Regions from separate parts of the Paenarthrobacter sp. 10L412 genome, predicted to be linked through region 1. Evidence: predicted binding sites of a transcription regulator. Region 1 holds the regulator's gene; the other holds the start of a gene.

Region 1 (7,598 bases):
TTGCTGATCCCGGTGATGTCCACGAGATCTCTCCCGAGCAAGTAGCACAGCTGTGCGACAGGCATCGGGGTATAGGCGGTGATGGCCTTATCCGGGCTGTCCCATCCCGGTATTTGCCCGAAGGCCGCGTCCTGCTTGAACAGGACGACTCGGCGGAATGGTTCATGGACTACCGTAACGGCGACGGGTCACTGTCCGAGATGTGCGGCAACGGCGTCCGCGTCTTCGTGCACTTCCTGATCTCCCAAGGCTTGGTTGAGCTCGGGCCGGGTCAGTCCTTGACCATCGGAACACGCGGCGGCATTAAGAAGATTGTGCGCACGGCGGACGGCTATGCCGTGGATATGGGCCCTTGGGAATTCATTTTCCCTGCAGAAGCACAAAGCAAAGCCATGGATGCCCTGGTCAGCGCCGACGGTCTGGAGGTGGCCCGGCCCGGACTCTCAGTCAGCATGGGGAATCCGCACACGGTGGTAGCGCTTGCGGAGCTTAGCGAGCTCTCCGCCACGAAGTTGTTCACTGCGCCGGCAGTGGATCCCAAGCCTGCCAATGGCACCAATGTCGAGTTTGTAGTGCCCGCAGAGCCGCTGGTTCACGACGGCGTGGGAACCATCACCATGCGCGTCCACGAGCGCGGAGTCGGCGAAACCCAATCGTGTGGCACCGGGGCTTGTGCCGCCGCCGTCGCGATCCGTCATTGGGCTGGCAGCAGCGCCCCCAACTCTTGGCACGTCAACGTTCCCGGTGGCGTGGTGGATGTCAAGTTCTTCCCGGGGGAGGATGGCCGCGAACACGTTGAGCTCAGCGGCCCTGCAGTCATTGTGGCTAGTGGGACGCTTTCCTGACCCGAAGGATCCTGAAGGACTTCGAAGTGCTCTCGCGGGAGACTGTGAAGGACTTGTCCAGTTCGTTGGCCAGCCAGCGTTGGAGGGAGTCTGAGCCCAGGTTCTTCTGAACCACCATCCACGCGTTGCCGCCGGGTGCCAGCCGGGGCAGCCACGTCAGGAGCAGCGAGTGTAGTTCGTCCTTGCCGATGCGGATCGGCGGGTTGGACCAGATCGTATCGAATTCGACGCCGGGGTCTACCTCTTGCGGGAGGCTGGCCTTCACGTTGTTCAAGCCCAGGGCAACTGCGTTCTCATTGGTCAGGGCGATGCAGCGCTCGTTGACGTCCACGGCGTAGACCTGTGCCAGGGGCGCCATGAGCCCCATGGTGAGGGCAACGGGACCCCAACCGCACCCGATATCCAGCAGGTTGCCCCGGGGCGAAGGCGGTGGAACCTCGGCCAAAAGTACCTTGGTGCCCTTGTCCACACCGTCGGGGCTGAAGATGCCCGACGAGGTCTGCACATGGCGGGTAGCTCCAGCGAGTTCCACAGTGAGGGGCTTGCGGGTGAAGGGACCGGCCGGTTGGGCGCTGAAATAGTGTGCAGACTCCATAATTTGCCAGATTAGTTGGCTATCGGCGGCTTGGGAAACTGCCCTCTCGCAGGGACGGTTTGACAGTGCTGCTAATGTTGAAGGCATGTTCTTGATCTTTGAGTAATCAGCCCGAGCCGACCAAACACGTCGGCAAGGCACCTGCCCGCGATGCAGGCCCGCTTGGCGTACCAGCCCAGCGCATGGCCATTCCGCCCGCAGGTTCCGTCCGGCAGACTCCGCACCTCCCATTGTTGGTTGATCGCGGTTGCTCAGTAGAACATGTCCCACCCCAGCTGTCGCGAAAGCAGTGGCCCAGCCATCTGCTGTTAGCTCCTGGCTTATGGTTTGGCGATGAATTCTCCTGCAGGACAGGACCTCCCGCGGACCAACCCGCTCGATTCAAGCACCACAGGAGGCCCTATATGGCCGAAGCTCGTCAGCCCACCGCGAATACCGTCCCATTGGACACCAAACAGCACTATTCTGGATATGCCGAACAGTCTAAGGAGACCATGACCACCCAGAAGCACTCCGGATCCGATTCCGACGCCCAGGACATGAGTCCTGAACAAATCCAGGCCGTCATCGACCGGATTCTTTCCAAGGATGTACCCGCACAGGCATCCGATGACAATGATGCCAAAGGCGTTTTCGGCAGGGCACAAGCGATCTCCACGCTTGACCACGAACACAGCATTTACGACGGCGACCAGGAAGACCTGGCCGAGCGCCGTGCCCTCCGCCGTACCGCGGGCCTTTCCACCGAACTCGAAGACGTCACCGAGGTTGAATACCGGCAGCTGCGTCTGGAGCGCGTTGTCCTGGCTGGCCTGTGGACAGAAGGTACTTTGGCTGACGCCGAGAATTCGCTCCGCGAACTCGCAGCACTGGCAGAAACTGCCGGATCCGAGGTCCTTGACGGCCTGGTTCAGCGCCGCACGAAGCCGGATCCCGGAACGTTCCTTGGGTCGGGCAAGGCCCAGGAACTCAAGGACATCGTGGCCGCCACGGGAGCCGATACCGTGGTGGTCGACACCGAGCTTTCCCCCTCGCAGCGACGCGGACTTGAGGACATCGTCAAGGTCAAGGTGGTGGACAGGACCACGCTGATCCTGGATATCTTCGCCCAGCATGCAAAGAGCCGTGAAGGTAAGGCACAGGTTGAGCTCGCACAGCTCGAGTACCTGCTCCCCAGGCTTCGTGGTTGGGGTGACTCCATGTCCCGCCAGGCCGGTGGCCAGGTGGGTGGAGCCGGTGCCGGGATGGGTTCCCGTGGTCCCGGTGAAACAAAGATCGAACTCGATCGCCGCAGGATCCGGACACGCATGGCCAAGCTCCGCCGGGAGATTGCTGCCATGAAGCCGGCGCGCGAGACCAAGCGGGCCAACCGCCGTCGTAATGCCGTACCTTCGGTTGCCATCGCCGGCTACACCAACGCTGGAAAGTCCTCCCTCCTGAACCGTCTGACCGATGCTGGAGTGCTGGTGGAAAACGCCCTGTTCGCCACCCTGGACCCGACTGTCAGGAAGGCACAGACGCCGGATGGCATCGGCTACACGTTGGCTGACACCGTTGGATTCGTCCGCTCGCTGCCTACGCAGCTGGTGGAAGCCTTCCGCTCCACCCTGGAGGAAGTAGCGGACGCAGACTTGATCCTGCATGTCGTGGATGCCTCCCACCCGGACCCGGAAGGGCAAATCGCGGCAGTGCGTGCTGTCTTCACCGAGGTCGACGCCCGCAAGGTCCCGGAAATCATCGTCCTGAACAAGGTGGACGTAGCGGATCCTTTCGTCGTGGAACGCCTGAAGCAGAAGGAGCCGCGGCACGCCGTGGTTTCCACCCGCACGGGCCAGGGCATTCCTGAACTCCTGGAAGAGGTCAGCCGGTCCATTCCCCGGCCGGGAGTCCGCCTCGAGGTGCTGATCCCGTATGACCGCGGCGACATGGTCAACAAGCTGCACAACTCCGATTCGGAAATCCTGAGCCTCGAGCACGAGGAAAACGGAACCCGCGTGGTGGCCATGGTTCGTGAAGGATTGGCCGCCGAGCTGGAGTCATTCGTCAGCAATGGTTGAGAAGGTGGCGGCGGACGTCGTCGAGTCAGTGGGGGAGAAGTTCACCCTCGAGCTGTTGGACAAAGCTGTTGCCGGGATGGGCGGTCAAAGCCGTTCAGGCCAGCACGAGATGGCAAGGCAAGTCACCAGGGCCATCGAGTCCGGTGAACATTTGCTGGTCCAGGCGGGAACGGGAACGGGTAAGTCTTTGGCTTACCTGATTCCGTTAATCGCACATTCCATGGACAGCGACAAACCCACGCTCGTGTCCACCGCTACCTTGGCCCTGCAAACACAGATTGTGGGCAGGGACCTGCCCCGGCTGTTGGAGACCATAAGCCCGGCCCTTGAGCGTCCCGTGAACGTGGCACTCGTCAAGGGCCGGGCAAATTATGTTTGCCTGCAAAAGCTGGAGGGCGGCTTCCCCAGCGAAGAGCCGTCCGAGGGCCAACTTTTTTCCCTGGGTGAGGACACCAGCGTGCCGCATTTCGCAGCGGCGGTTGGCGGCCCGTCGTCGCAATTGGGTAAGGAAGTGGTCCGGCTCCGTGAATGGGCCGAAAAGACGGCCACAGGCGACCGCGATGAACTGATGCCGGGCGTTACCGACCGCGCCTGGAGGCAGGTCTCCGTGACGTCCATGGAGTGCCTGGGAGCGCAAAAATGCCCCCTTGCCGAGGAGTGCTTCAGCGAGCAGGCACGGGCCAGAGCGGCTGAGGCCGACGTCGTGGTGACCAACCATGCCATGCTGGCCGTCAGTGCCTTCGAAGGACTTGCTGTCCTGCCCGAGTACGACGTCGTGGTGGTTGACGAAGCGCATGAGCTGCAGGACCGGGTCACGGGGGCCGTTACAGGTCAGCTGTCCGTGGCAATGGTGCATGCTGCCGCTTCGAGCGCGCGCAAACACACTGCTATTACCGTAGACGCCCTGAACGCGGCAGCCGATCGACTGGACATGGCCATTGCCGGAGTCCCCAACGGTCTGCTGCCCAATGGGCTCAACGACGAACAACTGGACTGCCTGGACCAACTGCGCGATGCCACACGCGCCGCACTGTCTGACTCGAAGACTGACTCTTCAAACGCGGTCGACGGCGGCAGGCAGCTTGCGCGCTCACGGCTCATGCTCATTCTGGAACTGTGCGAGCGGATGCTCGCAGCCAAGGAGAACCGTGAAGTGGTGTGGTTCTCCAGGAACAGCACCTTCGATCCCCAGCAGGGGTACTCGCACCCGGACGAGACCGCGCCCGCACTGATCAACATCGCCCCGCTTAGCGTTGCTGGCCGGCTGCGGGAAGGCCTTTTCGCGGGGCACACAGTGGTGCTTACTTCTGCCACGCTGGCTATTGGATCCGCCTTTGAGCCCGCAGCAGGTGGCCTGGGCCTCATTGGAGATGGTGCGCCCAGCTGGACCGGGTTGGACGTCGGATCGCCTTTTGATTATCCGAAGCAGGGTGTCCTTTACGTGGCCAAGCACCTGCCCAAGCCCGGCAGGGGCACTTCTCCCGAGGCACTGGATGAGCTTGAAGACCTCATCCGTGCATCCGGTGGGGGAGCCCTGTGCCTGTTCTCCTCACGTCGGGCGGCCGAGGAAGCCGCAGACGCGATGCGGCCACGGCTGGATGTGGACATCCTCTGCCAGGGGGAATCCACTATGGCAGCACTGGTGAAGCAGTTTGCCGATGAACCGGACACCTGCCTCTTCGGCACCATGTCCCTGTGGCAGGGCGTGGACGTCCCTGGCGGTTCATGCCGCCTTGTGGTGATTGACCGCATTCCGTTCCCGAGGCCCGATGACCCGCTGATGACCGCACGCTCGCGAGCCGTTGCACAGTCCGGGGGCAACGGGTTCATGGCGGTGTCAGCTACCCACGCGGCAATTCGTCTTGCACAGGGAGCAGGACGCCTTATTCGCTCCACCGGCGACAAAGGCGTGGTCGCTGTCCTGGACTCACGGCTTTCCACCGAACGGTACGGCGGGTTCCTGCGTGCCGCTTTGCCGCCATTTTGGGCAACGACGGACCGCAACGTGGTGCGCGGCGTCCTGGAACGCTTGGGCGCAAAGAAAACGTAGGCGAACGCCCTAGAGGGAGCGCAGGACCGAGACGACCTTGCCCATAATGGTGGCTTGGTCTCCAAGTATCGGCTCGTACTGCGTGTTCTGGGGGAGCAGCCAGGTGTGGCCGTCCCGCTGGCGGAAGGTTTTTACTGTGGCTTCGTCATCCAGGAGTGCTGCCACGATGTCACCGTTGATGGCGTCATTCTGGCGGCGGACAACCACCCAGTCACCGTCACAAATTGCGGCATCGATCATTGAGTCCCCAGCGACCTTCAGCATGAACAGTTCGCCGTGGCCCACCAGTTGCCGGGGCAGGGGCAAGACGTCCTCAATAGTCTGGTCGGCCAGGATGGGCCCACCGGCTGCGATGCGTCCTACCAAGGGCACCATCGCGGTGTCGCTGGCGCTGGCCAATTCCGTCACGGCAAGTCCACCTGCGCTGCGCAGTGTAGTAGCTGCTTCAACTCCGGGAATTGTGCCGCCGTCAAGGGTCAAAGGCATGAGTACTTCCATGGCGCGGGGGCGCTTGGGATCTCTGCGCAAGTAGCCGAGCTTCTCCAACTGGGAGAGCTGGTGCGTGACGCTGGAGAGGCTCGCGAGACCAACGGTGTCGCCAATCTCGCGCATGCTGGGCGGATACCCGTTGTCATTGACAGAGCGCTGGATGGTTTCCAGGATTTTCTTCTGCCGGACAGTCAGGCTTTTGGGACTCTTTTGAGGCTGCTGGCTCCGCAGGGGTGCCCCGCCGCCGGTGGCTTTCGCTGCCATGTTCGCCATTGCCCTTCCGTTCCGCCCGGTCACGGTCTGAAGTGCGCCCGGGGATGTTGGATCTGAAAAAATGTCAGACCCTCCTGTTCCACTGAAACAGTGCCTGTTTCTTCACTCAAACCTAGGCCAGGCACAGGCGTTTATCAAACATTCGTTCTAGCGAGTCTCGACACCGTTCGTTGATAAGTGCTAAAAATGTCATAGCAAGGTTCGAATATGTGTTCTATAAAAGTTGAACGCAGTTCGGATGTTCGAAGAAAGTGTTCGAACATCCGGGCCGGGTACAACGAGCACAAGGAATTGGCAGCCGGCAACGGGCATCCGATGCAGGCAATCGCTCAGAAGGGCTCAGCTCATGTCCGCAATCTCAACGTTCCATGAATTCCGCAACACTCCGGCTCCTGCGCGTCTCCGGCTAACCCAACGCGGCAGGATCGTCTTCTTCGGAATTCCCACCATGCTGCTCCTTGCCGCGCTGCTGAGCCTTGCCGGCTTCATCAACTCCCCGGCCAAAGCTTCTGATTCCCAAGGCCAGCTGCGGCCGCCGGTGGCCGTTACGGTGACTGTCCAGCCCGGGCAGTCCCTGTGGGGCATCGCCGGTGCGGCCGCGCCGGAGCGGGACCCTCGTGATGTCATTGCAGAAATCATCCAGTTGAACGATCTCCGCGGGGGACGCATCCAGCCTGGCCAGCAGCTGTTCGTTCCCGCCAATTGAGCGGCCAGGGTGCTATGGGTCACCGTCCCTGGCGTCACAGTTACTCTGCAGTCGCACCGGCACCTTAAACTGTCTTGGTGAGTGACCAGCTTGAGCGACTTGACCGACTTCCCCTCCGGACCAACCTGCGTGGACTGAGCCCCTACGGCGCACCGCAGCTTGATGTCCCCATTTTGCTCAACGTCAACGAGAACACCCATGGCGTGCCGGCCGATGTGCAAGCGGCCATTACCGAGGCTGTTGCGGCCGCGGCCACAGGCTTGAACCGATACCCTGACCGCGAGTTCACCGAACTTCGTGAATCCCTCGCCGATTACCTCGGACACGGGCTTTCCGCGGAGAATATCTGGGCAGCCAACGGCTCCAACGAGGTCCTGCAGCAGATTCTGCAGGCCTTCGGAGGTCCAGGGCGCAAGGCGCTGGGCTTCCCTCCCACATATTCCATGTACCCGCTGCTTGCCAGTGGCACGGACACCGAGTACGTCCGTGGAGTGCGGGCTGATGACTATGGCCTGGATGCCGCTTCTGCTGCTGCCCAGGTGAAGGAGACTGGCGCAAATATCGTGTTCTTGTGCTCTCCGAA
Region 2 (7,598 bases), on a different contig from region 1:
TTTGAGGTATTCCTGGACCAAGCGCGCAGACTCGTCATCTAGGCTGGCGGTGTCAATGGCATTGAAGCGTTCATACAAGCCACGGTTCATGTAGACGGCGTCTTGATGCGCGGCAAACCTGGGCGCGAAGGCGGTCTCCAACTCCCTGATCGCGTCCGATGCGTCGGCCGATACAACCGTAAAGAACGACGCCGCGGCCCGGTCCAGCAACCGCCCGGACCTTTCCATGGCCACAGCCGTGTTCTCAAAAGTCGCTGGTATTGGGTTCGCCGCAATCTGCTGGATCCCGTGGAGGTGTTCGTCCAGTCCCGCGTCGAGGGCTTCGGCGTAGTCCTCTGTGGTGATTGCTTCAAAAGGTGGAAGGCCGAACGGCAGGGGGCTCGGACTCAAAAGCGGATTGGTCATGAAGGGACTCTTTCACTTAAGAATCGTGTCCTCAAGGGCGGCTCGCCGGAATCCCGCCCGTCTTGCGCCGTAGGATTGCGGTTATGGGGAACATCACATCTTGCGGACGTCGCGGGGATTACAGGCGTCACAGGCGTTCGCGGCGAACGGGCGCCCTGCTGGCGGCCTCAGTACTTGCCTTGTCGTTGAGCGCCTGCGGAGTAATTGCAGAGAAGGACTCCAGGGAGAAAAGCAGCGCCGCTACTGCCCCCGCGTCTCCTGCGTCCACGCCAACGCCGACTCCTACGCCAACCCTAGGCAAGGGCCCAGTTTGTCCCGAACTGCGTTGTACTTCCATCACAGTCACGGGCGACATGCTGATCCATACACAGCTGTGGCAGCAGGCCCGGGCGGACGCCGCAGCTGCAGGTCAGCCCGGTTACACCTTCATACCGCTCCTTGAGGGCCAGCGGCGCTACATCCGGAACAGCGATCTCGCTATTTGTCATCAGGAAACCCCTGTTGGCACCCCGGACGGTCCGTTCTCCGCGTACCCATCCTTCAATGTCCCGCCGCAGATCGTTACCGCATCCAAGGATGTGGGGTACCAAGCCTGCACAACAGCCAGCAACCACACCATAGACCGGGGGACGGAAGGGCTGCTCCGGACATTGGATGCGCTGGATGCTGCCGGGCTCAAGCACACTGGTTCCTACCGGACTGAAGCTGCATCACAGGAAATCCTGATGCTCAAGACAGACGCCGCAACGGTAGCAGTCATCGTTGGCACCTACGGCCACAACGGACAGATTCCGGAGTACCCGTGGCTTGTGGACGAGCTTGATCCCACGGTCATGATTGCGAAAGCCACCAAGGCCCGTGCGCTCGGGGCCGACATCGTGCTGGGAGTCATGCACGCCGGTGATGAGTACGCCAGCGAGGCCAATGCCCAGCAACAGGAAGTCGCCCACGCCTTGGTGGACAGTGGCCAATTCACCATGGTTTATGGACACCACACGCACTCGGTGCTGCCGATCGAAAACTACAAGGGCACGTGGATCGTCTATGGACTGGGTAATGGCGTGACGGAATTGTCGCCCTGGTATGTGGTCAACAATGAAGGACTGCTGGTCCGTGCGCAGTTCAGCCAGAACGCGGCTGGCGTTTGGACAGCCTCGGATCTCGCATGGGCGCCGTCGGTGATTGTCCGGGATCCCTACCGCTGGTGCTCGGTTGCCAGCGATGCACCCCAGGGAGTCTGCGCTTCGCCGGCTGCCGATGCAGAGACCCACCAGCGCACCAAAGGCGTGGTCGAGTCGATGGGTGCAGCAACTGCCGGCGCCCACGAGTTGCTCATTACCAAGGAGAAGTAAGGGCGGCAGGTAGTCGAACCACCCGGCTAGCGTGGGCGGCGGGCAGCGTGCTCGCGCGCGAGGCGGGCGTAGTCGTCGTCGGGCGTTCCAGGCACGAAAGTGCCATATTTCCGTTCCACGGCCGTCCGGATCAGGAAGTCGGCGATCGCCGGGTTCTTGGGCAGCAGCGAACCGTGCAGGTAGCTGGCCACCACGTTGCGGTAGCGGGCTCCCTCGTGACCGTCCTTGCTGTTGTTCCCTGCACCCTTGGTGACTGTCCCCAGAGGCTGGACGCCCGGGCCGAGGGTGGTCTGTCCACTGTGGTTCTCGTAGCCCAGGACGTCTCCGAATTCGGAGGACTTGAGCGTGACATTGCCGATCAGCCGCTCATCCGTGCCATGTGTTTCGACATCGAGGATACTGATCCCGGGAATGACAGGGCCTGCGCTGGTCTTGAAGAACTTTCCGAAGAGCTGGTAGAGACCACAAATGACCAGCATTGGTGCGCCCTCGTCCGCGAGCTCCCGCAAATGATCGGCGCGTGCCTGAAGATCATCCTGAATAACCAACTGGCCGCTGTCCTGCCCGCCGCCGCCCACGATGATGTCAATGTCCTCGGGAAAGTCGTCGCCTACGTTGTATTCAAGCAGCTCCGGCGTGTAGCCATGCCACTTGATTCGCTTCTGGAGGACCAGGGCATTGCCCCAGTCGCCGTAAATGTTCATGTCCCGCGGGTACAGCTGGAGGACGCGGACGGTTCCTTTGGTGGGCTGTGCTTCCGAGGTCATGAGACCACCTCAACTATGGTGATTTTGGCCAGTTCGCGACGGATCGCGAGCATGGCGGTGTACGTGCAGAAAATCCGCTTGGGCTTGCCTCGCGAGCCGTCGATAAATGCATGCAGGGCCGCGGTTATGTCGGTCTCGACTGTACCGAAGCGGACTTCGTCGTATTGCAAGCGCAGGGCCATATCGTAGGCGCGCACGCCGGTAAGGACCTCGACGCCATCTTCCCTGAGTGATTCGAAGTCAACGTCCCAGAGCCAGGACATATCCCTGCCATCTGCATAGTTGTCGTTGATGGCGATCATGGTAGCGTATCCGCCGGCAGGGAAGGACTTCAGGCCGAGCCGGAAGCCACTGGGATTCTTAACGAGCACAAGTTCCAACGGCTGGCCATCCACGGTGAGGCTTTCGCCGCGCCCGAAAGCAGGAGCCACATCACCGAGTGCTTTGACCAGTTTGGGAGTGTCAACAGCTCCCGTGCCCAGGATCGCCCTGGCCAGGGAGAGCGCGGCCGCCGCGTTGAAGATGTTGTAGACACCCCGCAGCTTCATGCTCGTGGTGACTGTTTCGCCGTCGAACTCAAAGTCAGCGTCCTGGGCACCCACGCGACGGAGTACGACGTCGGCAGCAGGGCCGTCGGGTACCTCACCTGCGGTGCCGGGTGCCGGGGTGTTCGGGGACGAGGGTCCGGTGGTGGCGGTCCGCATATCGTCGTCGTTGGGAAATGTGCTGCGCAGCGATTCATCGAGGCCGAAGTAGCGGACGCTGGGATGGTGGAGGGTCCCCGGACCATTGAGGGTGTTGGCGATGCGTGCCACCCGGGGGTCTTCACGGTTCAGCACCACGGTATCCGTGGTTTTCCGGGCGATGTGTTCGAGCAAGCGGGCGGTCTTGTCAATCTCGCCGAAGCGGTCAAGCTGGTCGCGAAGGACGTTGAGCAAGAGGCTGAAACGCGGGGGCACTTTGTTCACGAAGTGCACGGCATGTGCTTCGTCGAGTTCCAGGATGGCGACGTCGGCGTCGAGCCGGCCACGCCAGTCAACATCGCCGAGGAGGGAGGCGGCCACGCCCCGGGTGAAGTTACTGCCTGTGCGGTTGGTGAAGACTTTCAGGCCCTGGCTTTCCAGCAGCTCGACCACCATTTTGGTGGTCGTCGTCTTTCCGTTCGTGCCGCTGACAACTGCCACGCCGTGGGGAAGGCTGGACAGCGTTCTCTGCATGAAACCGGGATCGATTTTTTCGACCACCAGGCCGGGGAAAGCAGAGCCGCCACCCCGGAGCCGGGACAGTGTGCGGACCAGCTTGCCGAGGGGAACGCTGAAGGAAAACATGCTCTGTAATATATCCCAGTTAGGGCATGGAACTTGGCGTGGGGGCTCCTCCTGCTGGCACTCCCGCTTGTCCTCCGGGAGGAGATTCCGGGCCGGGCCACTATGATGGCCTAATGACCAACCCCCTTTCCGACGCTTCATCACGCGTGGGTGCAGGACTCCGGATCGGCGTACTGGCCCTTCAAGGCGACTTCCGCGAGCACATCCACGCAGTGGAAGCCGCAGGCGCCACGGGTGTGGGCATCCGTCGCCCCGCTGAGCTGGATGACGTTGACGGCCTTATCATCCCCGGTGGGGAATCCACCACGATCGACAAACTTTCAAGGATCTTTGAACTCGCGGACCCGCTGCGGAAGCGCATCGCCGAAGGCCTCCCGGTGTACGGCTCTTGTGCCGGCATGATCCTCCTTGCCGATGAGATTGCCGATCCCGCTACTGATCTGGATGGAAACCCCCAGCAGACCTTCGGTGGACTGGACATCACGGTGCGCCGCAATGCCTTCGGGCGGCAGCGCGAGTCCTTTGAAACCGACCTCGATTTCAAAGGACTAGAGTTCAGCGCGGGGGAGTCCGGCGTGGATCCGGTGCACGCGGTCTTTATCCGTGGACCTTGGGTGGAACGGGTTGGCCCAGGAGTCGAGGTCCTGGCACAGGTTGATCCGGAGCATGCCAGCCACACCGCCACTTTGCACGGATTGGCTAGAATTGTTGCAGTGCGCTCCGGCCAGCTGTTGGCCACCTCTTTCCATCCGGAAGTCACAGGTGAGAAGCGCGTGCATGAACTCTTTATTCGAATGATCAGAGGAGAAGCGTAAAGCATGTCAGGCCACTCCAAATGGGCGACTACCAAGCACAAGAAAGCCATCATTGATAGCAGGCGTGCAAAGTCGTTCGCAAAGCTGATCAAGAACATCGAAGTTGCTGCGCGCATGGGCGGCCCGGACCTCGCCGGCAACCCAGGCCTGGAACTCGCGGTTACCAAGGCGAAGAAGACCTCGGTTCCCAACGACAACATCGACCGCGCCATCAAGCGTGGTGCCGGCCTCACGGGCGAAGTGGTCGACTACACCGAAATCATGTACGAAGCCCGTGGCCCCCAGGGCTCGGCGTTGTTGATCGAGTGCCTGACCGACAACAAGAACCGTGCGGCTTCCGAGGTTCGACTCGCGATTTCCCGCAACGGTGGCACCATTGCAGATCCCGGCTCGGTCAGTTACCTGTTCACCCGCAAGGGCGTCGTGGTGCTGCCAAAGAATGGGCTGAGCGAGGATGACATCCTGATGGCCGTCCTGGACGCCGGCGCAGAGGAAGTCAAGGACAGCGGCGAGAACTGGGAAGTGCATTCCGAGCCCTCCGATCTGCAGGCCATCCGTGACGCCTTGAAGGATGCCGGCATCGAGTACGAATCCGATGAAGCTGAATTCGTGCCCTCCATGCAGGTGGACCTGGATGTTGATGGTGCCCGGAAATTCATGAAACTCGTGGACGCCCTCGAAGACCTGGATGACGTCCAGAACGTCTACAGCAACGCCGACTTCAGCGAGGAAGTGCAGGCTGCCCTCGACGCCGACTAGGCAGGGCAGCACCTTTATTTTGACAACAAACAGGGAGGCCCGGACTTGACTCTTCGCGTATTGGGAGTCGATCCGGGCCTCACCCGTTGCGGCATCGGTGTAGTGGATATCGAGCGGAATCGCCGGGCCACCATGGTGGCGGTTGGAGTGGTGGGGACTTCGGCCGAGTTGACGCTGGACAAGCGGCTTTTGGTCATTGCACAGGCAATCGACGAATGGCTGGACCTGCACGAGCCGGACGTCGTCGCCGTCGAGCGCGTTTTTTCGCAGATGAACGTCAGCACTGTGATGGGCGTGGCCCAAGCCTCGGGCGTTGTCATCGCAGCGGCCGCGCGTCGCGGCATTCCCGTCGCCTTGCACACGCCTTCTGAAGTCAAGGCGGCCGTCACCGGAAGCGGTACTGCCAACAAGGATGCGGTCACCAAATTGGTGACCAAAATCCTGCGGCTCGATGCACCGCCCAAGCCCGCCGACGCCGCAGACGCGCTTGCCCTGGCCCTGACGCATGCTTGGCGGGCAGGCAGCGGCATGGGTGGAATCAGCGGGAGTTCGGGCACGGATTCCCTCACCCCGGCTCAGCGGGCCTGGGCCGAAGCGGAAGCGAAAGCGCGCCGCGGGCGGTGATTGTCGGTACCCCTTGCTAGGGTATTCGTAGATATGTTCGGATAGTCCGTTTGGCTGCCATGGATTCATGGCAGTACAGCAGGCAGTACCTCAGGAGCCGGGTCTTGATCAGTTTTCTCCGTGGAACAGTTGCCCACGTTGGCTTGTCGACCGCCGTGATTGACCTCAACGGTGCGGGAATGAGCGTTTTTGCTACACCGCAGACCTTAAGCCACCTAAAAGTAGGCGCCGAGGCCAAGCTTTTCACTTCCATGATCGTCCGTGAAGATTCGCTCACGCTGTTCGGATTTGCCGACGACGACGAACGCGAAGTCTTCGACGTCCTGCTCAGTGTCAGCGGGGTTGGGCCCCGTTTGGCACTGGCCGTACTTGCGGTGCACGAGCCCGAGGCGATCCGCGTAGCTGCGCATACCGGCGATGGCAAGGCGTTCACCAAGGTTCCGGGCATTGGGCCCAAGGTTGCCGGCCGGATTGTCCTTGAACTGGCGGGCAAGCTGGTCCCTCATGGCACGGGTACAGGAACGGCCCCTGCGGTGGTCACTACTGTGGAATGGAAGCCCCAGGTAGTCGCGGCCATGACCAGTTTGGGATGGTCCGAGAAAGACGCCAACGGCAGCATCGACAAAGCCATGGCCGACTCGCCGGAACTCGTAGACGCAGGAAACGTGGCCCAAATACTTCGGGCTACGCTGCGCTGGCTTGGCCAAGACGGGGCACGCGCCGGCAACCGCGTAGGCAGCCGTGGCTGAGCAGTCACTCGTCAGCGGGGGAGAGGAACCGGAAGAGCGGGTCATTGAGGCTGCTCTCCGCCCCAAGAACCTGCACGACTTCGTAGGACAGCATCGGGTCCGCAAGCAACTTGCCTTGGTGCTTGAAGCCTCGAAGATGCGTGGCCGCAGCGCCGATCACGTACTGATGTCCGGACCTCCTGGACTCGGTAAGACCACACTTGCCATGATCATTGCAGCGGAGATGAACGCGCCGCTGCGTATCAGCAGCGGACCGGCCATCCAGCACGCAGGGGATCTCGCAGCCATCCTTTCCTCGCTCTCGGAGGGCGAGGTCCTGTTCCTTGACGAAATCCACCGCATGTCCAGGCCCGCAGAAGAAATGCTGTACATGGCCATGGAGGACTTCCGCGTGGACATCGTGGTGGGCAAGGGCGCAGGCGCAACTGCAATTCCTTTGGAGCTCCCGCCTTTCACCTTGGTAGGTGCCACCACCCGCGCAGGACTTCTTCCGGGCCCCTTGAGGGACCGCTTTGGTTTTACCGGGCACCTTGAGTTCTATTCGGTGGCCGAACTCGAACTTGTCCTCCGCCGTTCTGCCGGGCTTCTGGACCTGAAGGTAAACTCTGCAGGTTTCACCGAGATTGCCGGACGCTCCCGGGGAACACCACGTATAGCCAACCGACTCCTGCGCCGCGTTCGTGACTGGGCGCTCGTTCATGGCATTGAGCAAATCGACGCCCGGTCGGCGTCAGCTGCCTTGGATATGTACGAAGTAGACGAGCGTGGCCTGGACAGGCTGGACCGGTCCGTTCTTGAA

The links. Region 1 encodes LexA, which represses DNA repair genes until DNA is damaged. Its sites were predicted from a motif close to TCGAACANNTGTTCGA; they were not measured.
Region 2: ruvA (Holliday junction branch migration protein RuvA) is a predicted target of LexA. The motif match lies at 6,076-6,091, and genes of this name have one in related genera.

The regions. Positions count from the first base shown of each region.
Region 1 is NZ_JBFTJT010000002.1:50,535-58,132, reverse strand. It holds gene dapF (diaminopimelate epimerase) at 1-845, shown strand, start outside; gene AC1DD7_RS02015 (class I SAM-dependent methyltransferase) at 826-1,440, opposite strand; gene hflX (GTPase HflX) at 1,935-3,497, shown strand; gene AC1DD7_RS02005 (ATP-dependent DNA helicase) at 3,490-5,547, shown strand; gene lexA (transcriptional repressor LexA) at 5,557-6,300, opposite strand; gene AC1DD7_RS01995 (LysM peptidoglycan-binding domain-containing protein) at 6,656-7,015, shown strand; gene AC1DD7_RS01990 (histidinol-phosphate transaminase) at 7,093-7,598, shown strand, end outside.
Region 2 is NZ_JBFTJT010000010.1:304,699-312,296, reverse strand. It holds gene AC1DD7_RS16085 (M3 family metallopeptidase) at 1-405, opposite strand, end outside; gene AC1DD7_RS16080 (hypothetical protein) at 533-673, opposite strand; gene AC1DD7_RS16075 (CapA family protein) at 609-1,757, shown strand; gene AC1DD7_RS16070 (type 1 glutamine amidotransferase) at 1,784-2,524, opposite strand; gene AC1DD7_RS16065 (MurT ligase domain-containing protein) at 2,521-3,852, opposite strand; gene pdxT (pyridoxal 5'-phosphate synthase glutaminase subunit PdxT) at 3,966-4,667, shown strand; gene AC1DD7_RS16055 (YebC/PmpR family DNA-binding transcriptional regulator) at 4,671-5,426, shown strand; gene ruvC (crossover junction endodeoxyribonuclease RuvC) at 5,472-6,050, shown strand; gene ruvA (Holliday junction branch migration protein RuvA) at 6,155-6,799, shown strand; gene ruvB (Holliday junction branch migration DNA helicase RuvB) at 6,792-7,598, shown strand, end outside.